Regions from separate parts of the Isoptericola sp. Y541 genome, predicted to be linked through region 1. Evidence: predicted binding sites of a transcription regulator. Region 1 holds the regulator's gene; each other region holds the start of a gene.
The links. Region 1 encodes LexA, which represses DNA repair genes until DNA is damaged. Its sites were predicted from a motif close to TCGAACANNTGTTCGA; they were not measured.
Positions count from the first base shown of each region.

Region 2: the regulator LexA is predicted to act here: its motif matches at 4,612-4,627, upstream of AC1C2V_RS01455 (HNH endonuclease signature motif containing protein).
Region 3: the regulator LexA is predicted to act here: its motif matches at 3,301-3,316, upstream of imuA' (DnaE2-dependent mutagenesis accessory factor ImuA').

Region 1 is NZ_JCAIUJ010000006.1:206,570-214,222, reverse strand. Features, by position in the region: gene AC1C2V_RS14615 (HelD family protein) at 1-1,380, shown strand, start outside; gene serA (phosphoglycerate dehydrogenase) at 1,423-2,661, shown strand; gene AC1C2V_RS14605 (DUF5302 domain-containing protein) at 2,736-2,921, opposite strand; gene nrdR (transcriptional regulator NrdR) at 3,061-3,591, opposite strand; gene AC1C2V_RS14595 (LysM peptidoglycan-binding domain-containing protein) at 3,758-4,096, opposite strand; gene lexA (transcriptional repressor LexA) at 4,344-5,162, shown strand; gene AC1C2V_RS14585 (L-lactate dehydrogenase) at 5,215-6,174, opposite strand; gene AC1C2V_RS14580 (ATP-dependent DNA helicase) at 6,184-7,653, opposite strand, start outside.
Region 2 is NZ_JCAIUJ010000001.1:292,398-300,050, reverse strand. Features, by position in the region: gene AC1C2V_RS01480 (nitrate reductase subunit alpha) at 1-361, opposite strand, end outside; gene AC1C2V_RS01475 (hypothetical protein) at 567-1,022, opposite strand; gene AC1C2V_RS01470 (hypothetical protein) at 1,047-1,547, opposite strand; gene AC1C2V_RS01465 (hypothetical protein) at 1,626-2,102, opposite strand; gene AC1C2V_RS01460 (AfsR/SARP family transcriptional regulator) at 2,296-4,521, shown strand; gene AC1C2V_RS01455 (HNH endonuclease signature motif containing protein) at 4,661-6,151, shown strand; gene AC1C2V_RS01450 (class I SAM-dependent methyltransferase) at 6,223-6,939, opposite strand; gene AC1C2V_RS01445 (HAD family hydrolase) at 6,988-7,635, shown strand; gene AC1C2V_RS01440 (P-loop nucleotide/nucleoside kinase family protein) at 7,637-7,653, shown strand, end outside.
Region 3 is NZ_JCAIUJ010000003.1:6,424-14,076, forward strand. Features, by position in the region: gene AC1C2V_RS08425 (MFS transporter) at 1-320, opposite strand, end outside; gene AC1C2V_RS08430 (helix-turn-helix transcriptional regulator) at 377-1,402, shown strand; gene AC1C2V_RS08435 (MaoC/PaaZ C-terminal domain-containing protein) at 1,785-2,069, opposite strand; gene fabG (3-oxoacyl-ACP reductase FabG) at 2,243-3,010, opposite strand; gene AC1C2V_RS08445 (hypothetical protein) at 3,042-3,266, shown strand; gene imuA' (DnaE2-dependent mutagenesis accessory factor ImuA') at 3,416-4,270, shown strand; gene AC1C2V_RS08455 (Y-family DNA polymerase) at 4,270-5,970, shown strand; gene AC1C2V_RS08460 (error-prone DNA polymerase) at 6,054-7,653, shown strand, end outside.

The sequences.
Region 1 (7,653 bases):
ATCCCCGCCCAGGACGTGCGGTTCCAGCTGGAGGGGTACGACCTCGCCGTGCGGCCGCGCGACGTGCGCGAGGCCATCGCCCGCGCCCGGCGTACCCACAAGCCGCACAACGAGGCCCGGTCCGCGTTCGTGCGGGAGATGCTGTCCCGCCTCGTCGACCAGTACCGCACGGTGTCCGACAACGACCTCGCGCCGGAGGACGTCACGATGGTCACCGAGGACCTGCGCTCGCACCGGGACGTGCGCGTCGCCCTCAACCTCGCGTGGTTCCCCATCACGCCCGAGAAGCTCGTCGCCGACCTCTTCGCGAAGCCGCACCGCCTCGCGGAGGCAGCTCCTGAGCTCTCGGCGGCCGATCGCGCTGCGCTGCGCCGGTCGCCCGACGCGCCGTGGACCGAGTCCGACGTCCCCCTGCTGGACGAGGCGGCCGAGCTGCTGGGCGAGGACGACTCCATCGCGCGTGCCGAGGCCCACACCCGCGCGTCCGAGCGGGCCGCGGAGCTCGAGTACGCCCGGTCGGTACTCGAGTCCACCGGCGCGGGCGGCGGGCTCGTGGACGCCGAGACCCTGGCATCCCGCTTCGAGTCCACCGGCCCGCAGCTGACCACAGCCGAGCGCGCGGCCGGGGACCGCAGCTGGACCTACGGGCACGTGGTCGTGGACGAGGCCCAGGAGCTGTCACCGATGGCGTGGCGGATGCTGGTCCGACGCGTGCCCACGCGGTCGATGACCATCGTCGGCGACGTCGCGCAGACATCGTCCCCTGCGGGGGCACGGTCGTGGGCGGGCGCGCTCGACCCCGTGCTGGGCGGCTCGTGGCGCCTCGAGGAGCTCACGATCAGCTACCGCACCCCGGCCGAGGTGGCCGACGCCGCGCAGCGCATGGCGACCGCGGCCGACCTCCCGGTCTCCCCCCTCACGGCGGCCCGGCAGGTGGACCGCGCACTGGAGCTGCTGCGCGTCGACGACCCCGACCCCTCCGCGCCGGCCCTCGTCCAGGAGGTCGTCGACCAGGTCGTCGCGCTGGCGGGCGAGTTCGTGGAGTCCGACGGCGCGGGCCGGGTGGCGGTGATCGCCCCCGGCGACCGCGTCCCGGCGCTCCGCGAGGCCGTGCGGTCCGCCGTCGCGCAGCGGCTGGGCGCCGAGGGCGCGCGGCTCCTCGCCCAGCGTCCCGACGACGCCCAGGTGAGCGTCCTCGACCCGCGCGCGGCCAAGGGCCTGGAGTTCGACGCCGTCGTCCTGGTCGAGCCTGCCGCCGTCGCGGACGGCCCCGGCCGCTCTTCCGACCTGTACGTCGCCATGACCCGGCCGACCCAGCGGCTCGTGATCGTGCACGGGCAGCCGCTGCCCGCCGGAATCGTGGAGCCGGCCGTGGCGTGAGACGGGTTTGTGGGCGCCGACGGGACAGCGCACCATGGGGGCGTGCTGCGCGCCCTGTTGCTCGAGAACGTCCATCCTGTCGCCGCCCAGAATCTCCGTGACGCGGGGATCGAGGTCGTCACGCGCTCCGGTGCGCTCGACGAGGCCGAGCTGATCGAGTCCCTCGCGGACTTCCAGATCCTCGGCATCCGGTCCAAGACCACCGTCACCCGGAAGGTCCTGGCGAGCGTGCCCGGGCTGCTCGCCGTGGGGACGTTCTCCATCGGCACCAACCAGATCGATCTCGACGCCGCCGCGGCCCACGGCGTCGCCGTGTTCAACGCGCCGTACTCGAACACCCGGTCGGTGGTGGAGCTCGCCGTCTCCGAGATCATCGCCCTGACCCGGCGACTCACGGTGCGCGACAAGGCGCTGCACGACGGCGTGTGGGACAAGACCGCCGACGGCGCGCACGAGGTGCGCGGCCGCACGCTGGGCATCATCGGGTACGGCAACATCGGCTCACAGCTCTCCGTCCTGGCGGAGAACCTCGGGCTGCGCGTCGTCTTCTACGACACGGCCGAGAAGCTGGCGCTCGGCAACGCGCGCCGCGTCGAGACGATCGAGGAGCTCCTCGCGGTCGCCGACGCCGTGACCATCCACGTCGACGGCCGTCCCGGCAACGCCGGGCTCTTCGGCGCGGACCTCTTCGCGGGGATGAAGCCTGGGGCCATCTTCCTCAACCTGTCCCGCGGCTTCGTCGTCGACGTGGAGGCGCTCCGCGAGCACATCCTGTCGGGCCACCTCGGCGGCGCCGCCGTCGACGTCTTCCCGACCGAACCCAAAAAGCGCGGCGACGAGTTCACCTCGCCCCTGCGGGGGCTGCCGAACGTCATCCTGACGCCGCACGTCGGCGGCTCGACGGAGGAGGCCCAGGAGGCCATCGGCGAGTTCGTGTCCAAGAAGGTCCGCGACTTCGTGCAGACGGGATCCACCACGCTGTCCGTGAACCTGCCGGGCCTGCAGCTCGCGCACACCGGTGTCGGCCGCATCATGCTGCTGCACCGCAACGTCCCGGGCGTCCTCGCGGCCGTCAACCAGGTCTTCGCCGACCACGGCGCCAACATCGAGGCACAGATGCTCGCGACGCGCGGGGAGATCGGGTACGTCGTGACCGACATCTCGGACGTGACGCAACGGGGCGCCTCGGCCAAGCTCCAGGAGATGCCCTCGACGATCCGGCTGCGCATCCGCGACGCTTTCGAGCGTCCCGAGTTCCCGCCCGGGCCGGCCGCCGGCTGACCTCGACGACGCCGATGCGCGAAGGGCGCCCCCGGAGTTCCGGGGGCGCCCTTCGCGCGCGTGGTCGAGATCGCTCAGCCGGACTTGCGGCGGAACATCTTCTGGACCGGACCGGCGGTCTCGGAGCCGTGGACCTGTCCCGTGTTCGCGTCCTTGCCCGTGGTCGGGTGGCTGGCTGCGTTCTTCTTCTCCAGCGCCTCCCGGAAGCGCGCCTTCGTATCCTCGCTGGGCTTCTCCGCCCGTGAATTGTCCGTCGTCATCACGATCACCTCGTCGTCCGTCGGGGTGGGCGTGCTGGCACGGCCATCCGCGCAAGCACCTGATCCGGTCCAGCATGCGCTACCGCCATCCGGGACGCCAGGGCATTTCGGGCGTCGGACGCGCGGGCGCCGGACGCCGTCATTCCGTGCCGTCCCCGGCCGCCGCCCGCGCACCGACCGCATCCCGGCCGTCCCCGGCCTCGTCCCCGTCGTCGTCACGGGTCTCGCGCTCGGCGCGCAGCGACGTGATGGCGCTCTCGAAGTCCTCGAGCGACTCGAACGACTGGTAGACGCTGGCGAAGCGCAGGTAGGCGACCTCGTCGAGCTCGCGCAGCGGCCCGAGGATCGCGAGCCCCACCTCGTTGGCCTCGATCTCCGGGCGCCCAGAAGCGCGCAGGGTCTCCTCCACCTTCTGCGCCAGCACGGCCAGGTCGTCGGCGCTCACCGGACGCCCCTGGCAGGCCTTGCGCACCCCGGACACCACCTTGTCCCGGCTGAAGGGCTCGGTGACGCCGGAGCGCTTCGCGACCGACAGGCTCGCGGTCTCGATGGTGGTGAAGCGGCGCTGGCACGCGGGGCACTGCCGGCGACGACGGATGGACGCACCGTCGTCGGAGGTGCGCGAGTCGATGACTCGCGAGTCCGCGTGGCGGCAGAACGGGCAGTGCATCGCTGGTCTCCTGCGCTCGGCTCCGGACCGGCGCCCGGCTGCCCGACAAGGTAAGCGCCCGGTGACGCTCGGCGCAAGCAGGCCCGTCATGGACCGGGCGCCCTGCTGCACCGTGGTGCGCGCCCGTGATGCGCGCCACGCTCGGTCCAGGAAGTGCGCGCGACGCTCAGTCCAGCGGGAGGATCACCATCTGGCCGGTCAGCAGCTCCGCCGACGCCAGCCCGTTCAGCTCGCGCAGCTCCGCGACCACGTCCCGCACGTCCTCCCCCGCCCCGCGCACCGCGCTCGCGTACTGCCACAGCGTCTCGCCCGGGGCGACCGTGTGCAGCCGGACCTCCACGCCGGACCCCGGCGACTCCGCCACCGCGCGCTGACCGGCGAGCCCCGCACCCACCAGGACGAGCACGACGAGCACCATGATCACGACGCGGCCGCGCCGCGTGAGCCGCAGGCCACCGAGCCCCAGAAAGCCGGTCACGTCCTTGGTCGCGCTCGAGGTGGTCATCATCCCGTCCTCCGGTCCACGTCGCGGTTGCCGGCTTCGCCGGCTTCGTCGAACACACGTTCTTCGAACACCTGTACGTCGAACTGCTGTACTAGGTGTACCACGTCCGACCGACACGGTCGAGACCCGATCGAACAGATGTTTGATGTCGGGGGGCATCTGGCCTAGAGTGACGACCAGCGCGATGGAAGGTTTGTCGGATTTCATCGGCCCGGCGGCGGGCCGCCCCTGGAGGACGGAGAACGCGATGACCAGCGGACGGGACCAGGCCCCGGCGACCACGGCGGAGTCGTGGACGGCGACCGCCGACACGGCGACGGACGCCCCCGGCGCCACGCTCGCCTCGGTGAGCGAGCTCACGCCATCCGCCGACCGGCTCACTCCGCGCCAGCGGCGTGTCCTCGAGACCATCCGGAGCTCCGTGGCGGCGCGCGGCTACCCCCCGACCATGCGCGAGATCGGCGAGGCCGTGGGCCTGGCGAGCCCGTCCTCGGTCAAGCACCAGCTCACCACCTTGGAGCGCAAGGGGTACCTGCGGCGCGACCCGAACCGGCCGCGCGCCATCGAGGTCGTCGACCCCGATGCCGGGACCGCGCGCGAGGCGCCGGGCACCGTCGGTGCCCGCACCCCGGGCTTCGTCGCCGGCTCCGTCGCCGGCTCCGTGGCCGGCTCTGACGCCCAGGCGGCCACGCCGCCCTCGTACGTACCGTTGGTGGGCCGGATCGCCGCGGGCGGTCCGATCCTCGCCGAGCAGGTCGTCGAGGACGTCTTCCCGCTCCCGCGGCAGATCGTGGGCGACGGCGACCTGTTCCTGCTGAAGGTCGCGGGCGACTCGATGGTGGACGCGGCGATCTGCGACGGGGACTGGGTCGTGGTGCGTAGCCAGCCCGTCGCGGAGAACGGCGAGGTCGTCGCCGCGATGATCGACGGCGAGGCCACGGTCAAGACGTTCAGGCAGGCGGACGGCCACACCTGGCTGATGCCGCAGAACCCGGCATACTCCCCCATCGCCGGCGACGAGGCACAGGTGCTCGGCCGGGTCGTGGCGGTACTCCGCAGCCTCTGAGCCGCGACGGCGTCACGGCCGCGGCGGCCCGGTCGTCACAGGCCCAGTGTCGTCACAGGCCCAGTCGCTGCTGGACCGCACGCATGCTCTCGGCCGACGCTCGCAGACCCGCGACCTCGTCGTCCGAGAGCGGCGTGTCGATGGTTTCTGCCACGCCGCGCCGGTCGACGAGCGACGGGATCGAGAGGCACACGTCCTCGATCCCGTAGAAGCCGTCGAGGCGTGACGACACGGTCATCACGCGGTGCTCGTCGTTGAGGATCGCCTCGATGATGCGGGTGGCGGCCAGGCCCACGGCGTAGTTGGTCGCCCCCTTGCCCGCGATGACCCGGTAGGCGGACTCGACGACGTCGGTCGCGATCCGGCGCCGCGCCGGCTCGTCGAGCGGCGGCCGGCCGCGGAACGGGCGCCAGTCCAGCAGGGGCACGCCGGCGATCGTGGCCGAGCTCCACAGCACGATCTCCGAGTCACCGTGCTCCCCGGCGATGTTGGCGTGCACGTTTCCGACGGCGACCCCGCAGTGCCGCGAGAGTGTGTCGCGCAGCCGGGACGAGTCGAGCACGGTGCCGCTGCCGAAGACGCGCTCCTGCGGGAGCCCGCTGATCTGCTGGGCCGCATAGGTAACGACGTCCACCGGGTTCGTGACCATGAGGTAGACCGCGTCGGGCGCCACCTCAAGGAGCCGCGGCAGGATCGTGCGGGTCAGGTTGACGGTCGCCTCGGCGAGGTCCAGGCGGGTCTGCCCCGGCTTCTGCTTGGCGCCCGCCGTGACCGCCACGACGTCCGCACCCCGGCACACCTCGATGTCGTCCGAGCCCTCGATCTCGGCCTGCGGGATGAACATGCCGCCGTGCCGCAGGTCCAGGACCTCCGCCTCGACCTTCGCGCGGTTCACGTCCATAAGCGCGACGGACCTGGCGGCGCCCCGGCCGAGCGCCGCGTACGCGAGGGTCGAACCCACCGCGCCGGCGCCGACGATCGCGAGCTTGGTCGTGCTCCGTGTGCCGTTCACTGCTCCAGGCTAGGTGTCGAGCCGACGCAGCGCAGCGCGGACGAGCTCGCCGTCGGTGGTCGGCCAGAAGTCGGGCATCGACCGGGTGAGGAAGGTGCCGTAGCGGGCCGTCGCGAGCCGGGGGTCGAGGACGGCGACGACGCCCCGGTCCTCGCTGCCCCGCACCAGGCGGCCGGAGCCCTGGGCGAGCAGCAGCGCCGCGTGCGTGGCCGAGACCTGCATGAAGCCGTTGCCGCCCGACTCCTCCACGGCCCGCGCCCGTGCGGCCTTGACCGGGTCGTCCGGGCGCGGGAACGGGATACGGTCGACGAGCACGAGCTGGCACGACGGGCCCGGCACGTCCACGCCCTGCCACAGCGAGAGGGTGCCGAAGAGGCACGTCGCCGGGTCGTCGGCGAAGGCCTGGACCAGGGTGGGCAGCTGGTCGTCGCCCTGGCAGAGCACGGGCACGTCGAGCCGCTCGCGCATGGCCTCGGCCGCCGCGAGCGCCGCGCGTCGCGACGAGAACAGGCCGAGCGTGCGGCCCCCGGCCGCCTCGATCAAGCCGGCGATCTCGTCGAGCTGGGCGTCCGTGGTCGGCTCGCGACCGGGGGCGGGCAGGTGTCGGGCCACGTAGAGGATGCCCTGGCGCGGGTAGTCGAAGGGGCTGCCCACGTCGAGCCCGGTCCAGTCCGGGGTCTCGTCGGTGCCGCCCGACCCGGCCAGCCCCAGCGACCGGGCGACGGGGTCGAACGTGCCGCCCAGCGTCAGCGTCGCGGAGGTGAACACCCCTGTCGCCTCGGCGAGCAGGTGCGTGCGGATCAGGCCGGCGACCGCCAGCGGGGCCGCGTGCAGCCGGGTGACGCCGTCACCGGCCCAGGGCGCGTTCTCGGGCGGTCGCGAGCACCACAGCACGTCCGACGTCGTGTCCTCGGCGGCCATCCGCTCCGCGATCTCGAAGAGCTGCAGCACCGCCGACTGCGCCATCTTCATGCCCGCGTCGGGCGCTCCCTGTTCCCGGCCCTTGGGCTCGCCCTGCGGCTTGAGCCGGGTGAGCAGCTCGCGCGCCGCGTCGCGCACCGAGGCGACAGCCGCGCGCAGCTCGTCGGGGAGCCCGAGGGGGAAGCGCTCGGCCGGCGCCGTGGCGAGCAGCGAGCCCAGCCGCTGCGACGCGGCGTCCAGGGCCTCCGTCTCGGTACCCCCGTGCCGCCGCGCGAGGCGGGCCGCGTGCTCGACAACCGTCAGCGACAGGTCCATCGTCGCGGCGGCGGTCACGCGCTCGGCGAGCTCGTGCGCCTCGTCCACGACGACCGTGTCGTGCTCTGGCAGGACTCCGGGGTTCCCGGAGACGGCGATCCCGAGCATCGCGTGGTTGGTCACGACCACGTCCGCGTCCCGCGCGGCGGCCCGCGCGCGCTCGGGGAAGCACTCGGCCAGCAGCGGGCACCGGTTGCCGAGGCACTCGAGGGCCGTGACGGAGACCTGGCGCCAGGCACGGTC
Region 2 (7,653 bases), on a different contig from region 1:
TGTACCAGGAGAACGCCGCGCCGCGCGGGCAGCCCCGCGGCTCGTACTCGGGGGAGTCCGGGCCGACCGACGGGTAGTCCGTCTGCTGCGTCTCCCACGTGATGATGCCGTCCTTGACGTACACCTTCCACGAGCACGACCCCGTGCAGTTCACGCCGTGCGTGGAGCGCACCACCTTGTCGTGCGACCACCGGTCCCGGTAGAAGACGTCGCCCTGACGCCCGCCCTTGAGGAACAGCTGGCGCAGGTCGTCGGACACCTCCCCCTTGCGCAGGTGCTTGCCGAGTCTCAGGAGGGCGTCGGCCGCTCCGGTCGGTGGTGCCGTCCCGGTCTCGACGTCGGGCGGGCGGGTGGGCGACATGCGCACTCCTGAGGCTGGGGGGATCCGAAGAATCACTGCTTCGAATCATGGTCCCGGACCTGCGGCAGTGCACGCCAGACACCCCTGATCGGGGTACGGCATTGATCACGCGGCCGCGTCATCTCGGTCCTGACGGGACGTCGGAACACCCGTCACGGTGCTCCGACGCCCGTCCTCCCGTCGTGCGGACGCGTGTGGGCACCCGTCAGGACCTGCCCGGAACCTTCTTCTTCGCCGTGCACACCGCCCCGGCCGTGTCGGACGTGCACGTCTGGATGTACACGGTCTGCCCCTCGTCGTACGACAGGTTCACCTCTCGGTAGGTGTTGTCGCCCTTGGAGTAGAAGACCGCGGGCCCGCTGCCGCCGACCCAGAGCCGGACGATCGACTTGCGGTCGTTGTCGTGGTAATCCCAGATCGACAGAACCTCGCCGTAGGCGCGGAACCGGCCGTGGACGTACTCGTCGCTGCCGCTCTTGGACGCCATCTCGGCCACGGAGACGCCGCCGGCGTCCTCGGGATCGTTCCAGGCGTAGTAGTTGGGGGTCCAGCTGGCCTGCGGTGCCACGTCGGAGGCCACGTCGGAGGACGCGGCGCCGGCGGCCGTGCCGCCGAACGTCCCCAGGGCGGCGACGGCGAGCGTCGCGGCCGCTGCTGTCATCGATCGAAGTCGCATGATCCCTCCTCAGGACTTGCCCTTCGCGGTCTTGGGCGTGCAGACGGCGTTCGCGGACGTCGAGGTGCAGGCCTGCAGGTACACGGTCTGGCCCTCGTCGTAGGACAGGTTCAGCTCGCGCTTCGTCCCGTCGCCGTTGGAGTAGAAGACGGCCGGGCCGCTGCCGCCGACCCAGAGCTTGACGATCGACCTGTAGCCGTTGGGGTGGTGGTCCCAGATCGTCAGGTGCTCGCCCTTGGCCTCGAACATGCCCATCACGTACTGCTCGGTGCCGTTCTTGATGGCCTGCTCGTAGATGCTGACGCCGCCGGCGTCGCCGTCGTCGGCCCAGGCAGCGGTGTCCATGTACCAGCTGGCCGCCGTGGCGGTCGTGGCGGTCGTGGCGGTCATGTCGGTCATGTCAGGTGCGGGCACAGGCGCGGGGGCGGCCGTGGCCGCCGGACCGAGCAGGCAGAGGCCGGCGACGCCGAGCGTCGCGGCGACGGCCGCCGTCATGGTGCGAAGTCGCATGATTCCTCCTCGAGATCGTTCGTGGGTCGTTCGTGGGTCGTTCGTGGGTCGTTCGTGGGTCGTCCGTGGCGGTGGCGGTCAGGACCTGCCCTTGTACTTCCTGTCCGAGCAGACAGCGTTCGCCGAGTCGGAGGTGCAGACCTGCACGTAGACCGGCTGGCCCTCGTCGTACGACTTGTTGACGACCCGCTCGGTGCCATCGCCGTTGCCGTAGAAGACGGCGGGGCCGCTGCCGCCGACCCAGAGCTTGACGATCGCCTTCCGGTCGTTGTCGTGGCTGTCGATGATCGTGATCTTCTCGCCGTAGGCGATGAACTGGCCGAGGACGTTCTCCCCGGTGCTGGGCTTGGAAGCCCGCTCGTAGACGGAGACTCCGCCGACGTCGTTCGGGTCGTTCCACGTGGCGCCGGTGCTCGTCCACGCGGCCGCCGTGGCCGGGTCGGCGCCCGGCGCGTCCGGAGCGGGTGCGGCGGTGGCCGCCGTGGCGCCCAGCAGGCCGAGCCCCGCGGCACCGACGGCCGCAGCCGCCAGCGTCCTTCTCGTGCTGTGTCGCATGGGTTTCCCCTCGTGTCCCTCGCGCCGGGCGGACGGTGCGGTCGTCGGCCCGGCCCGGCGGCGGTCGACGACCTCTGATGGGCACCACCGTGCCGACGGCCGCTTTCCTCGCCCTTTCGCCGTACTTCCGTCGCCCCGGTCACCTCTTGTGTGGGGTGGGGATCAATCGGTCCCGACGTCGGAAGGGGACGACATGCGCTTCGAGGTGCTGGGGCCGGTGCGGGTCGCGCGGGCGGACGACGTACCGCAGGTGTCCGGGGCGGTCCGGCTCGGGCTGTTGGCGTTGCTGCTCACCCGCGCCAACTCGCCGGTGCCGGCCGAGGCGCTGTTGGACGCGCTCTGGGACAGCGGGGACCCGGCCGACCTGCAGCGTCTGCACCTGACGGTGCACCGGTTGCGCCGTGCGCTCGGGGAGGAGGGCCGGCTGGCGCTCGACGCCGGGGGCTACGTGCTGCAGGTGCACCCGGGGGAGCTGGACGCGCACCTTTTCGACGAGACCGTGGAGCGCGCGACGGGCACCGCCGACCCCGGCCGCCGGGCCGAGCTGCTGCACTCCGCGATGGGGTTGTGGCGAGGCGAGCCGTTCCAGGGCCTCGACCTCGGCCCCCTCGCCGCGGAGGCGGGGCGGCTCACCGAACGGAGGGACTCCGCGCTCGAGCAGCTCTACGCCGCCGAGCTCGAGTGCGGACGCCACGCGAGCGTCGTCGGGGACCTCGCCGATCTGGTGGGCCGCCACCCGCTGCGGGAGCGCCTGCACGCGCTGCTCATGACGGCGCTGTACCGCAGCGGCCGACAGGCCGACGCGCTCGCCGCCTACCGGTCGGCCCGGCAGACCCTCGTCGACGAGCTCGGCCTGGAACCCGGATCGGAGCTCCGCGAGCTCGAGCGGTGCATCCTCACGGGCGAGGACGCCGCGATGGCGCCATCCCCCGTACCGGCGCACCGTCCGCCTGCGCACCGTCCGCCTGCGCAGCTGCCGCACGACCCGTGCGGGTTCGTCGGTCGCGCCGAGGAGCTGGCGGCGCTCGACCGGTTCAGCAGGCACTCGGAGGGCGGTGCGCGGGTGGTCGTCGTCACCGGGACCGCCGGGGTCGGCAAGACGGCGCTGGTGACGCACTGGGCGCACCGGGCGCGCAAGCGGTTCCCCGACGGGCAGCTCCACCTGGACCTGCACGGCTTCAGCCCGCACGCACCGGTGTCGCCCGTGGACGCGCTCGGGGTGCTGCTGCGGTCCGTCGGCGAGGCCGGCGACGCGATCCCCGCCGACCTGGATGCCCGCGCCGCGAGGTTCCGCACCCTGACCGACGGCCGCCGCCTGCTGCTCGTGGTGGACAACGCGTCCGACGCCGACCAGGTGCGGCCCCTGCTGCCCGGGTCGGCCGGCTGCGTCACGGTGGTCACCAGCCGCGACACACTTGCCGGGCTGACCGCGGGGGAGGGCGCCGACCGGCTCGACGTCAGCCGGATGACCCGGCGGGACGCGCGGGCCCTGCTGGGTGCTCGGCTCGGGGACGACCTCCCTGCCCACAGCGACTCCGGGCGCGGGGTGGACGACCTGGTGGACGACCGAGTGGACGACCTGGTGGACGCCCTCGTCGAGCGGTGCGCCCGCCTGCCGCTGGCGCTGCGCGTCGCCGCCGAGCGGCTGCGCGACGCCGGGCCCGACGACATCGCGCACCTGGTGGCGGCGCTGGGCGTGGAACGGGACCGGCTGGACCTGTTGGAGACCGGCGACAGCCACACGTCGGTCCGCTCGGTGCTGTCGTGGTCGTACCGGCAGCTCGCGCCGGAGCAGGCGCTGCTGTTCCGGCGCTCCGGCTTCCACTGCGCGCACGCGCGCCACTACCTGGACCCGTTCTGCGCGTCGGCGCTGCTGGGCAGCACGGACCTGCAGCGCACGCGCCGGCTCATCGACGACCTCGTACGGTGCCGCCTGCTCGACGAGGCGGAGCGCGGCCGCTACGAGATGCACGACCTGCTGCGCATCTACGCCGCGGAGCTCGCGGCGGAACACGAGGACGCCGCGGCCGGCCCGCGGCGGATGTTCGACTACTACCTGGCCGCGGCGGTGCGCGCTGCCGCCTGCCTCGAACCGGCCGAGACGCGCCTGCGCACCGACCTCCCCGAGGTGCTCACGCCACCGCTGGACGGGCCCGACGCCGCCCTGCGATGGCTCGACGACGAACGGTCGACCCTGGTGTGCGCCGCGGAGCAGGCGCTGCTCCTGGGCCACCTCACCCACGTCGTCGACCTGTCGACCGTGCTGTGGCGGTACCTCGACGCGCACGGGCACCGCGACGAGGCGCGGCGCCTGCACACCGCCGCGCGTCGCGCGGCCCGGGACCTGGGGGACCGCACCGCCGAGGGCGTCGCGACGCGCTCGCTCGGCGTGCTGGAGCTGCAGAGCAAGCCCGCCTGAGCCGCACAGGCCTGGCGTGCGCCCTGTGCGTTCGCGCTCGCGCGCGTTTCACGCCTCGACCCGCCCCGCCCGGGGCACGGCCGCGATGGGTCGAACGCGTGTTCGAGTGCCTGTCGGTGGCTGGTGGTTGACTCGTCCCATGGCAACGCAGCCCGGCACCGTCGCAGCGCAGCAGGCGCTGGATGCTGCCCTGGGTCGGGCGACGGACGAGCAGACAGCTCTGAATGCGGCCGCGGGACGACGTACGGTCGCCCTGGCCGAGGTGCTCGAGGCCGCCGATGCTGCCCCGGAGTCGATGCTGGACGTCGAGGTCGCGCGGGTGGAGTCGTCATCTGCCGAGCGTCGTGGGTCGGTCGCGCACCGGGCGTTGGCGGCCGAGGTCGCCTGCGCCCTGGGGGTGAGCGAGCACGTCGCGCAGGGGTTCCTCGCTGACGCGCAGGTCCTCGCGTCGACGGCGACCGCGACGCTGGAAGCCCTGTGCGGGGGCCGCATCTCCTACCAGCACGCCTCGACGCTCGTCGACGCGGTCGCCGACCTCCCCGCCCAAGCCGCCGCCCAGGTCGAGCGCGCGGTCCTGGACCGGGCGCCCGCCCTGACACCGGCGCGGTTCGGCTCCCTGGCCCACGCCGCGCGAGACCGGTTGCACCCCATCCCCGCCGAGGTCCGGCGGGAGGCCGCCGCCCTGCGCGCCGACGTCTGGGTCGACGACGGCAAGGACGGCATGTCCTGGCTCACCGCCCACGTGCCCACCCCCGTCGCCCACGCCGTCCACGACCGGCTCACCCGCGCCGCCGCGCGCGCCAGGTCCGCCGGCGACCCTCGCGGGATCGGTCAGCTGAGAGCAGCCGGGCTCAGCGCCCTACTGCTCGACGGTGCACAGGTCGAGGACGCGCAGGTCGAGGACGCACAGGTCGACAGCGCACAGGTCGACGGTGCACAGCACGAGCACGACTGCGGTCCTCCCGACCCGTTGGTCACGCTGGCCCGGAGCGTGCGGCCCGTCGTCCACGTCACGGTCCCGATGTCCACGCTCGCGGGCACGAGCGAGTCCCCCGCGACTCTCGACGGCACGACGCCCGTCGACGCCGAGACCGCGCGACATCTCGCTGCTCGCGCACCCACCCTCAGACGCATGCTCACCGATCCGGTCAGCGGCGCGATGCTCACCGTCGACCGGCGCAGCTACGTCGTGCCCGCCGACCTGCGCACCTTCCTCACCCAACGCGACGTCACCTGCCGGTTCCCGGGCTGCCGCGTGCCCGCCGCGCGCTGCGACGTCGACCACACCCTCGGCTGGGCCGACGGCGGCTCCACCGACGCCGGCAACCTGGCGCATCTCTGCCGCGCGCACCACACCCTGAAGCACGAGTCCTGCTGGCAGGTCGAGCAGCTCGACGACGGCGTCCTCGCCTGGACCTCGCCCCGCGGGCGCACCTACCTCACCGCCCCCGGCAGCGCCGACCACGCCCTCGACCAGCTCGACACCTGGGCGATTGAGGCACAGTTCCTGGCGGGCCAGGCGCCCCCCGAACCTCCCGCCGCTGGCCCGGTCGACGAGCCCACCAGGGAAAGCGCTCCGGAGTCGGCGGCACGGACCGTCGTCACTGATGACGGCATCCCGCCGTTCTGACCGAAGCGTCCACCGTGCACGACGGCACCGCGATGGTGGGCTCGCTCACCAAGAACGCACAGCCGCCCTTTCTAGCAGTCCGTCGGACGGGTCCACTCGAGCGTGTAGCGGAAGAACAGCCGCTGCCGGAAGCGCGCACCGGGCAGCACGCGGCGCGCGGCCGTGGCGACCTCGCCGTACGTCTCGCGCGCGTCCCGCACGGGCACGACCGGCCGGCCCTCGGCGTCGGTCCCGGCCTCGTCCGGCAGGGCGGCCGGCGCGGCGACGCGCGGGTGCTTGATCATCCCTACAACGGGGTTTGCGAACGATGAGACCAGGTCGACGGCGAGGTCCCGCGGCGCTCCCAGCCGCGCCAGGCCGACCACCAGCAGCCGCCCGCCGGGCGCGAGTACGCCGGCCGCGTGGCGCAGCGCGGCCTCGAGCTCCATGTGGTGCAGCGAGGCCACCATCGTCACGACGTCGAACGAGCCGTCGGCGGGCAGGTCGAGGAAGCCGTCGTGGCGCACGGTGACGGCGGGGTCGTCGGCGAACCGGGCGCGCGCGGCCTCGGCCATCGTGACGTCGACGTCGAGGCCCACGACCTCGAAGACCTCGCGGCGCAGGCGGTTCACGAGGGCGCCTGTGCCGCACCCGACGTCCAGGGCGCGCAGGCGCCGCCGCGGCAGCCGCCGCAGGATCCAGCCGTGGAAGTGGTCGTTGTGGTTCCACGGGTGCCGGGCGTTCAACCGGCCGAGGGCTCGGCCACCGGCACGGACCAGCGGGTTCGTCGTCGTGCGCGGGTCGGCCATGGGCGACGAGGCTACGCGCGCGACCAGGCCGGCGGTAGTGTCCCGGGCATGGCGATCCGGCACGTGCTCTTCGACGCGGACGAGGTCCTGCAGGTGATCCCGGGCGGGTGGGACGCGGTGCTGGACCCGTACCTCGGCGACCGGTCGAGCGAGTTCCTGCGCGAGACGTGGACGCAGGACCTGCCGATGCTTGCCGGGCGGGGCAACTATCTGCCGGTGCTCGCTGACGGGCTCGCGCGCTTCGGCGTGCCCGACGACCCCTGGGACGTGTTCCGCGCCGTCTGGCTCCGGATCGAGGTGATCGACGCGTCGATCGGTCTGGTCCGCGAGCTGCGCGCGGCGGGCTACGGCGTGCACCTCGGCACCAACCAGGAGGCCCACCGCGAGGCGTACATGCGCACGGAGCTGGGGTACGACTTGCTGTTTGACGTGAGCTGCTACTCCTGCGACCTTGGCGCCGCGAAACCCGCCACGGAGTTCTTCGACGAGGCGGTGCGGCGCATCGGCGCCGAGCCGGACGAGGTGGTCTTCGTCGACGACGTGGAGCGGAACGTCCTCGGCGCGCGCCAGGCGGGGCTCCACGCCGTCCAGTGGTGCGTCGACGACGGTCACGACCAGCTGCGGCGCCTGCTGGCCGAGCACGACGTCGCCGTCGACGCGGGCGACGTCGGGCCGGACGCGATGCTCGAGGCCTGAGGTGACCACGGCCCGCCC
Region 3 (7,653 bases), on a different contig from region 1:
GAGGTGACCATGAACCCCGCGAGCCCGATCATGAACAGCCGCTTGCGACCGTACTGGTCGCCCAGCCGCCCGCCGGTGACGAGGCCGGTCCCAAGGGCGAGGACGTAGGCAGCGATCGTCCACTGGATCTGCGCGTCGCTGGCTCCGAGGTCCTGGGCGATGGCCGGGGCGGCGACGGAGACGATCGTGGCGTCGAGCAGGTCCATGAAGGTCCCGAACAGCACGACGAGCAGGGCGGCGCTCGCGCCCGCTCCGGCGACGAGGGTGGGCGACGACGGTGGGGCAGCCTGCCCTCGGTGAGGGCTTGTCGGTGTGGTCATACGGGCGACACTGACATCTATAGTTGCCATCGAATGGCCACTACTTAGGGATCCGCATGGCGAACACCTCCGCTCGAGCGCTGAAGCTGCTCTCGATCCTCGGCACCGGCGCCACCTTCACCGCCGGAGAACTGGCCCTGCGCCTCCAAGCATCCGTACGGACGGTTCGGCGCGACATCGACACCCTCCGAGATCTCGGCTACGAGATCGAGGCCGTACGCGGCGTCGGAGGTGGCTACCGCCTCGGCCGCGCCACACCACTTCCTCCGGTCGTGTTCGACGAAGACCAAGCGGTCGCCGCCGCGGTAGCTCTGCAGACGGTTCCCACGGTGCTGTCCGGCATCCGCGAGAACGCGACTCGAGCGCTGGCCACCTTGCACCAGGCGATGCCGGAACGCAGCCGTCTGCACGCCGCGGCGTTCACTGTCTCGGCGGCTCGGAACTACTGGGAGTTCCCGGCACCACCCATCGACGCCGAGCTCGTCCGCTCCGTCGGCACCGCGATCAGCCGACGCCACGCTTTGCGGGTCGAGTACGCCGACGACCGTGAGTCGGTCACCGTCACTCTCGAACCACATGACCTCGTGGTCTGGGCGGCACGCTGGTATCTCGTCGCCTTCGATCCCGCAGCGGACCGCTGGCGTGCCATGCGCCTCGACCGCCTCGTACCGGGCACGCCGACGCACAAGCCCTTCGAGCGGCGGGCCATCCCGCACGGCGACGCCGTGAATTTCGTGATGACCACCCACGACCGCGGCGACGTCGCAGCTGAATGGCCGTGCAGGGGCTCAGCGATCATCGCTCTACCCGCCTCGACCGTCGCGCGATTCGCTCCCGGCGGCTCCACCGTCGAGCACCTCACGGAGGACGGCTGCCGGCTCACGCTCGGAGCATGGTCGTGGTCCGGGGTCGCTGGGCTGCTGCTCACCTTCGACGCCAACATCACCGAGATCGAACCTGCTGAACTCCGCCACGCCCTGCGCGCCATCCGCAACCGGATCGACAACGGAGTCCCAGAACGGCAGTCTTCGACAGACGACGGTCGCGCGGCGCCGGATCGAGCGTCCCGGCACGCGCGGTGACGACCATCGGGCTCGCTCTGTTCGCTGGCATTGCGGCCACCGTCGCCGCCCGCCCAGCCAACGCCCCCTACCCGCCGACCAAAGCACTCGTCGCCGGGTACAGCGGTTGTGGGAGGTGACGACCGACCTGCTCGACCGGGCGGGCCGGCCCGCCCGCCGCGCCGTGACCAGGCTCGGGGTGAGCGGGGTGTCTCAGGTCGCCGGGACGTACAGGGCGAGGGCCTCGGCGACGAGGGCGGGCTTCTCGACCCCCTCGATCTCGACGGTCGCGTTGGAGGACAGTCGCACGCCCTGGCGACCGTCTCGGCCCCGGTGAGCGCGGTCGCGGCGCACACGCGGGAGCCGGCGGGCACGGGCGTGAGGAACCGCACGCGGTCCAGCCCTAGTTCATGGCCATCGCGACGCTGCCCACCTCGACCAGCGACGAGGCGAGGCGTGGGAGCAGCGACAGGGTGAGGAACCCGTGCGCGATCGTCGTGCCGAACGGTCCCGAGGCCGCGCGCTCCGGGTCGACGTGGATCCACTGGTGGTCCTCGGTGGCGTCGGCGAACGCGTCGATGCGCCCCTGGTCGATCGTGAGCCACTCGCCCGTCGCGCGCCGGCCGACGGCGTCGGCGAGCGCGGCGGGGGAGTCGACCCGGATCGGCGTGCCGGTCGTCGTGCTCATGCCTTGGCCCCTTTGCACGAGCCTGCGGTGCCTCGCTCCGGCACACCTCGTTCCTCGGCGTACCTCCGCGGGGGCTCCTCGTGCTCATGCCTTGGCCCCTTTGCACGAGCCCTGCGGTGCCTCGCTCCGGCACACCTCGTTCCTCGGCGTACCTCCGCGGGGGCTCCTCGTGCTCATGCCTTCGGCCCGCCCGCGACGTAGAGCACCTGGCCGGAGACGAACGAGGCCTCCTCGGAACAGAAGAACGAGACCGCGGCGGCGATGTCCTCGGGCTGCCCGACGCGCCCCACGGGCACGTCCTTAGCGGCGGCGGCGAGGTAGTCCTCCAGCGGCATGCCGATGCGCTCGGCGGTCGCCGCGATCATGTCGGTGGCGATGACGCCGGGGGCCACGGCGTTGGCCGTGACCCCGAACTTTCCGAGCTCGATCGCGAGGGTCTTGGTGAAGCCCTGCATGCCCGCCTTCGCGGCGGAGTAGTTCGCCTGGCCGCGGTTGCCCAGCGCGGACGTGCTGGACAGGTTGACGATGCGGCCCCAGCCGGCGGAGACCATGTGCGCCTGCACGGCCTTGGACATCACGAACGCGCCGCGCAGGTGCACGCGCAGCACGGCGTCCCAGTCGTCCGGGGACATCTTGAACAGCAGGTTGTCGCGCAGGATCCCGGCGTTGTTGACCAGGATGGTGGGGGCGCCGAGTTCCTCGGTCACCTGGGCGACGGCGGCCTCGACGGCGTCCGCGTCGGCGACGTCCACGCCGATGCCGACCGCGCGGCCGCCGCCCGCCACGATGCCGGCGGCGGTCTCGGCCGCCTGCTCGGTGCGCAGGTCGAGGACGGCGACGGCGTGCCCGTCGGCGGCCAGGCGGCGGGCGGTCGCGGCGCCGATGCCGCGGGCTCCTCCGGTGACGATCGCGGTGCGGAGCTGGGGTGTCTGCCCGGTCATGCGGGGTCCTCTCCTCGATGTGGCTGCGGGGGTGGTGCTGCAGATGTGGCTGCAGTGCCGGGTGCGGGGACGGCTCGAGGGGCGCGACGGTGCGCGGCGGGACGCCGACGATCTGCACGGGCACGACCTCCTCGTCGTTGCTGCTGGCGCCCCCAGTCTGGACCGCGAGGAGCCCAAACATTCATACCGACTGCGCGGTATGTGGCGCCGAGCGCACATGACGGGCGGCGCCCGTGCGGCCGACCTGCGCGGTTGACAGGCGTCGTCGCCCCGGCGTCTACTGAAGGTGTTCGAACGCATGTTCGAACGATGCAGGGGTGAGCCAGGCGTCGCGTGCCCGCGCGCCGTGGTGCCCGGTCTGGGTGCGTCGTGCGGTGGCGCGGCGGCACCCCGGGAGGAGGTCGAGTGACGGTCGTCGCCCCTCCGCGTACCTCGGACCCTGCTCCCGGACCTGCTCCCGGACCTGCTCCCGGACCTGCTCCCGGATCTGGACCCGGACCTGTACCTGCCCTCGACCGGGTCGCCGCCGCCCGGGCGGCGCTCCGGGCGGCGGAGCAGCGCACCGGGGGCGGGGCGCGGACGGCGGAGGCGGGCGGCGGCCGGCTGCTGCCGGTGCACCCGGACCTGTCCGCGCTCCTGCCAGGGGGCGGGCTGGCCGCGGGCACCGTGCTCGCGGTGCGGGGGTCGACGACGCTCCTGCTCGCTCTGCTGGCCGAGGCCTCGCGGTCCGGGGCGTGGGTCGCGTTCGTCGGCGCGCCCGCGGTCGGGATGCTTGCGGCCGCGGACGCCGGGATCGCGCTCGGGCGGGCCGTGCTCGTGCCCGCCCCCGGCCCGGACGCCCCGGCCGCGGTCGCCGCGCTGCTCGACGGGATGGACGTGGTGGTGGTCGGTCCGGGGGCCACCCTGGCGGGCGCCGACCGGCGCCGCCTCGCCGCGCGCACCCGGGAGCGGGGCGCGGTGCTGGTGGCGCAGGCGGCGTGGCCGGGCGCGCACGTCACCCTCGACGCGCGGGGCGGCACCTGGTCCGGCGTCGACCGCGGGGCGGGGTGGCTGCGTCGTCGGACCCTGAGCGTGCTGCGCACCGGCCGCGGCGCCGCCGCCCGGCCGGTCGAGATCGAGGTCGACGTGCCGCTGCGGGTCGAGGCCGTCGTGGGTGGCGTCCCCGCTGTCGGGGACGTCGTCGAGGATGCGAGCGAGCAGGCGGACGAGCGAGCTGATGAACGAGCCGGACGGCCGGGCGCCCGGCTGCGGGTGGCGTGATGCGGACCGCCGTGGTGTGGGTCCCCGACTGGCCGGTGGTGGCGGCGCTGGCCGTCGCGGGTCTGGACGCGCACGTCCCCGCCGCGGTGCTCGGCGCCCGGTCCGGCGGCGGGACGGGCGCGGGGCACAGCGTCGTCGCCGTCTCGGCCGTCGCCCGCGCGCAGGGGGTGCGGCGGGGGATGCGCCGCCGGCAGGCGCAGGAGCGGTGCCCCGAGGTGGCGCTGCTGCTGGCGGACGACGGCCGCGACGCGCGCGAGTTCGAGCCGGTGGCGCTGGCTGCCGAGACGGTCGTCGCGGGCCTCGAGGTCGCGCGCCCTGGCCTGCTCCTGCTGCCGGCCGACGGGGCCGCGCGCTACCACGGGTCCGAGCTCGCGCTGGCGCAGGTCCTCGTGGGGGCGGTCGCCGAGCGCACCGGGTACGAGAGCCAGGTGGGGGTGGCCGACGGCCTGCTCGCCGCGGTGCTCGCCGCCCGCGAGGACGCCGTCGTGCCCGCGGGCGCGTCGGCCGCGTTCCTCGCGGACCGGCCCGTGGGCGAGCTGGTGCACGCGACCTGCGACCCGGCGGGGGTGGCCGCCGTGCGCGAGGCGGCCGGGCTGTGGTGGCGCCTCGGCCTGCGCACCCTCGGCGACCTGGCCCGGCTGCCGTCCCCGAGCGTGCAGGCCCGGTTCGGGGACCTGGGCGCCTGGGCGCAGCGGCTGGCCCGCGGCGAGGACCTGCGCCCGCCCGCCCGGCGTCGCGTCGAGGCGGACCTCGCCGTCGCCGAGGAGCTCGACCCGCCCGCGCTGCGCGTCGACGTCGCGACCTTCGCCGCGCGCCGCCTGGCCACCGAGCTGTACGACCTGCTCGCCGCGCGCGGCCTGGCCTGTGGTCGGCTGCGCATCACCGCGCGCACGGCCGCCGGCGGGGACCTCGGCGGGGACGACCTCGGCGGGGTGGACGGCGACAGCGGCGCCGTGCTGGAGCGCGTGTGGCGTACGGACGACGGCGCGGCCGGCGGGATGAGCGCGGCGCGGATCACCGACCGGGTGCGGTGGCAGCTCGAGGGGTGGCTGACCGCGGCGTCCGCCCGGCGGGGCAGGTCGGGTGCGGTGGCGGACCCCGTCGTCGCGCCGATCGCGCACCTCGCCCTGGCTGCCGAGGACGTGGTCCCGGCCACGACGCACCAGCCGGGCCTGTGGGGCGCCGACGCGGGCGAGGGCGAGCGCGCCCGCCGCGCGCTCGGGCGGGTGCAGGGTCTGCTCGGCGGGCACGCCGTGCTCACGGTGGAGCTGCAGGGCGGCCGCGGGCCCCGTGACCGGGTGCGCCTCGTGCCCTTCGGCACGGAGGGCGCACCCGGTCGCGACCCGGGGCTGCCCTGGCCCGGGGCCCTGCCCGGCCCCGCGCCGGCGGCCCTGCCGGCCGACCCCGTGCCCGCCCGGGTGCTCGACGCCGCGGGGCGCGACGTCGTCGTGGACGCCCGGCTCGCGATGAGCGGGGAGCCCGCCGTCGTCGTGTGCGGGGGCGGTCGTGGCGACGAGGTCGGGACGCAGGACGTGGCGGGGGTGACGGGGTGGGCAGGCCCGTGGCCGCTCGCCGAGCGCTGGTGGTCCGCCGGTGGGGGCGCGCGCCGCGTCTACCTGCAGGCCGTGCTCGACGACGGCCGGGCGCTGCTGCTGGCGCAGTCGGGCGGCGCGTGGCGGGTCGAGGCGTTCTATGACTGAGACGGAGGTGCAGCGGAGGGTGGGGGCTGAGGAACGAGGCACGCGCCTGGGGCGGAGCCGCAGTCTCGGTCATCAGGAGAGCTATGACTGAGACGGAGGTGCAGCGGAGGGTGGGGGCCGAGGAACGAGGCACGCGCCTGGGGCGGAGCGGGTACGCCGAGCTGCACGCCCACTCGGCGTTCAGCTTCCTCGACGGCGCGTCGCACCCGGAGGAGCTGGCGGCGGAGGGCGCGCGGCTGGGGCTCGAGGCGCTGGCGCTGACCGACCACGACGGGCTGTACGGGGTGGTCCGCTTCGCCGAGGCGGCCCGGAAGGTGGGGCTGCCCACCGTCTTCGGCGCCGAGCTGCACCTGCCCGCGCCGCAGACGGCGGGGGCCGCGCCGGGCACCGCCGGGAGCCGGCCGGTGCTCGACCCCCCGACGGGCGTCCCCGACCCGCGGGCCACCCACCTGCTGGTCCTGGCGCGCGGCACCCAGGGCTACCGGAACCTGTCGCGGGCGATCGCTACCGCGCACCTGGACGCGGGGGTCAAGGGCAAGGCCCGGTACTCCCTCGAGGAGCTCGGCGCCGAGGCGGGCGGCGAGTGGCTCGTGCTCACCGGGTGCCGCAAGGGTGCCGTCCGGCGCGCGCTCACCGCGCCCGGGCCGGGCGGTGGGGTGGCCGCGGCCCGGCGCGAGCTCGACCTGCTGGTCGACGCCTTCGGGCGCGACAACGTGGCCGTCGAGATCACCGCGACCGGCGACCCCCGGGACGCCGACCTGCACGACGCGCTCGCCGGCCTGGCGCGCGACGCGGGCCTGCCGCTCGTGGCGACCACGGACGCGCACTACGCCCGCCCGCGCGACGCCGACCTGGCGGGGGCGCTCGCCGCCGTGCGGGCGCGGTCCTCGCTGGACGGCATGGACGGCTGGCTGCCGGGCGGCCCCACGGCGCACCTGCGCTCGGCCGCCGAGATGCGCGCGCTGCACCGGCGGCACCCGCAGGCGGTGGCGACCGCGGCGGAGCTCGCGGCCGAGTGCGCCTTCGACCTGCACCTGGTCGCCCCGAACCTGCCGCCGTACCCGGTGCCCGACGGCTACGACGAGGCCACCTGGCTGCGTGAGCTGGTGCGCCGTGGCGCGACGGACCGGTACGGGCCCCGACCAGGGCAGGGTCACGACGGGTCCGCGGGCGCCCGGGCGTGGGCGCAGATCGACCACGAGATGCAGGTCATCGAGGACCTGGGCTTCCCCGGGTACTTCCTCGTCGTCTACGACCTCGTGGAGTTCTGCCGCCGCCACGGCATCCTGTGCCAGGGCCGGGGGAGCGCCGCCAACTCGGCGGTCTGCTACGCGCTGGGCATCACCGCGGTCGACGCCGTCCGGCACGGCCTGCTGTTCGAGCGCTTCCTCGCACCCGAGCGGGACGGCCCGCCGGACATCGACATCGACATCGAGTCCGGGCGCCGCGAGGAGGTCATCCAGCACGTCTACACGAAGTTCGGGCGCACCCATGCGGCGCAGGTGGCGAACGTCATCTCCTACCGGCCGCGCTCGGCCGTGCGCGACGCCGCCCGCGCGCTCGGGTACGACGTCGGGCAGCAGGACGCCTGGAGCAAGTCCATCGAGCGCTGGGGGTCGCTGCGGGGGCCGGACCCGACCAGCCCGGCGGCCGACCGGACGGCCCGCGACGCCCGGGCGTCGG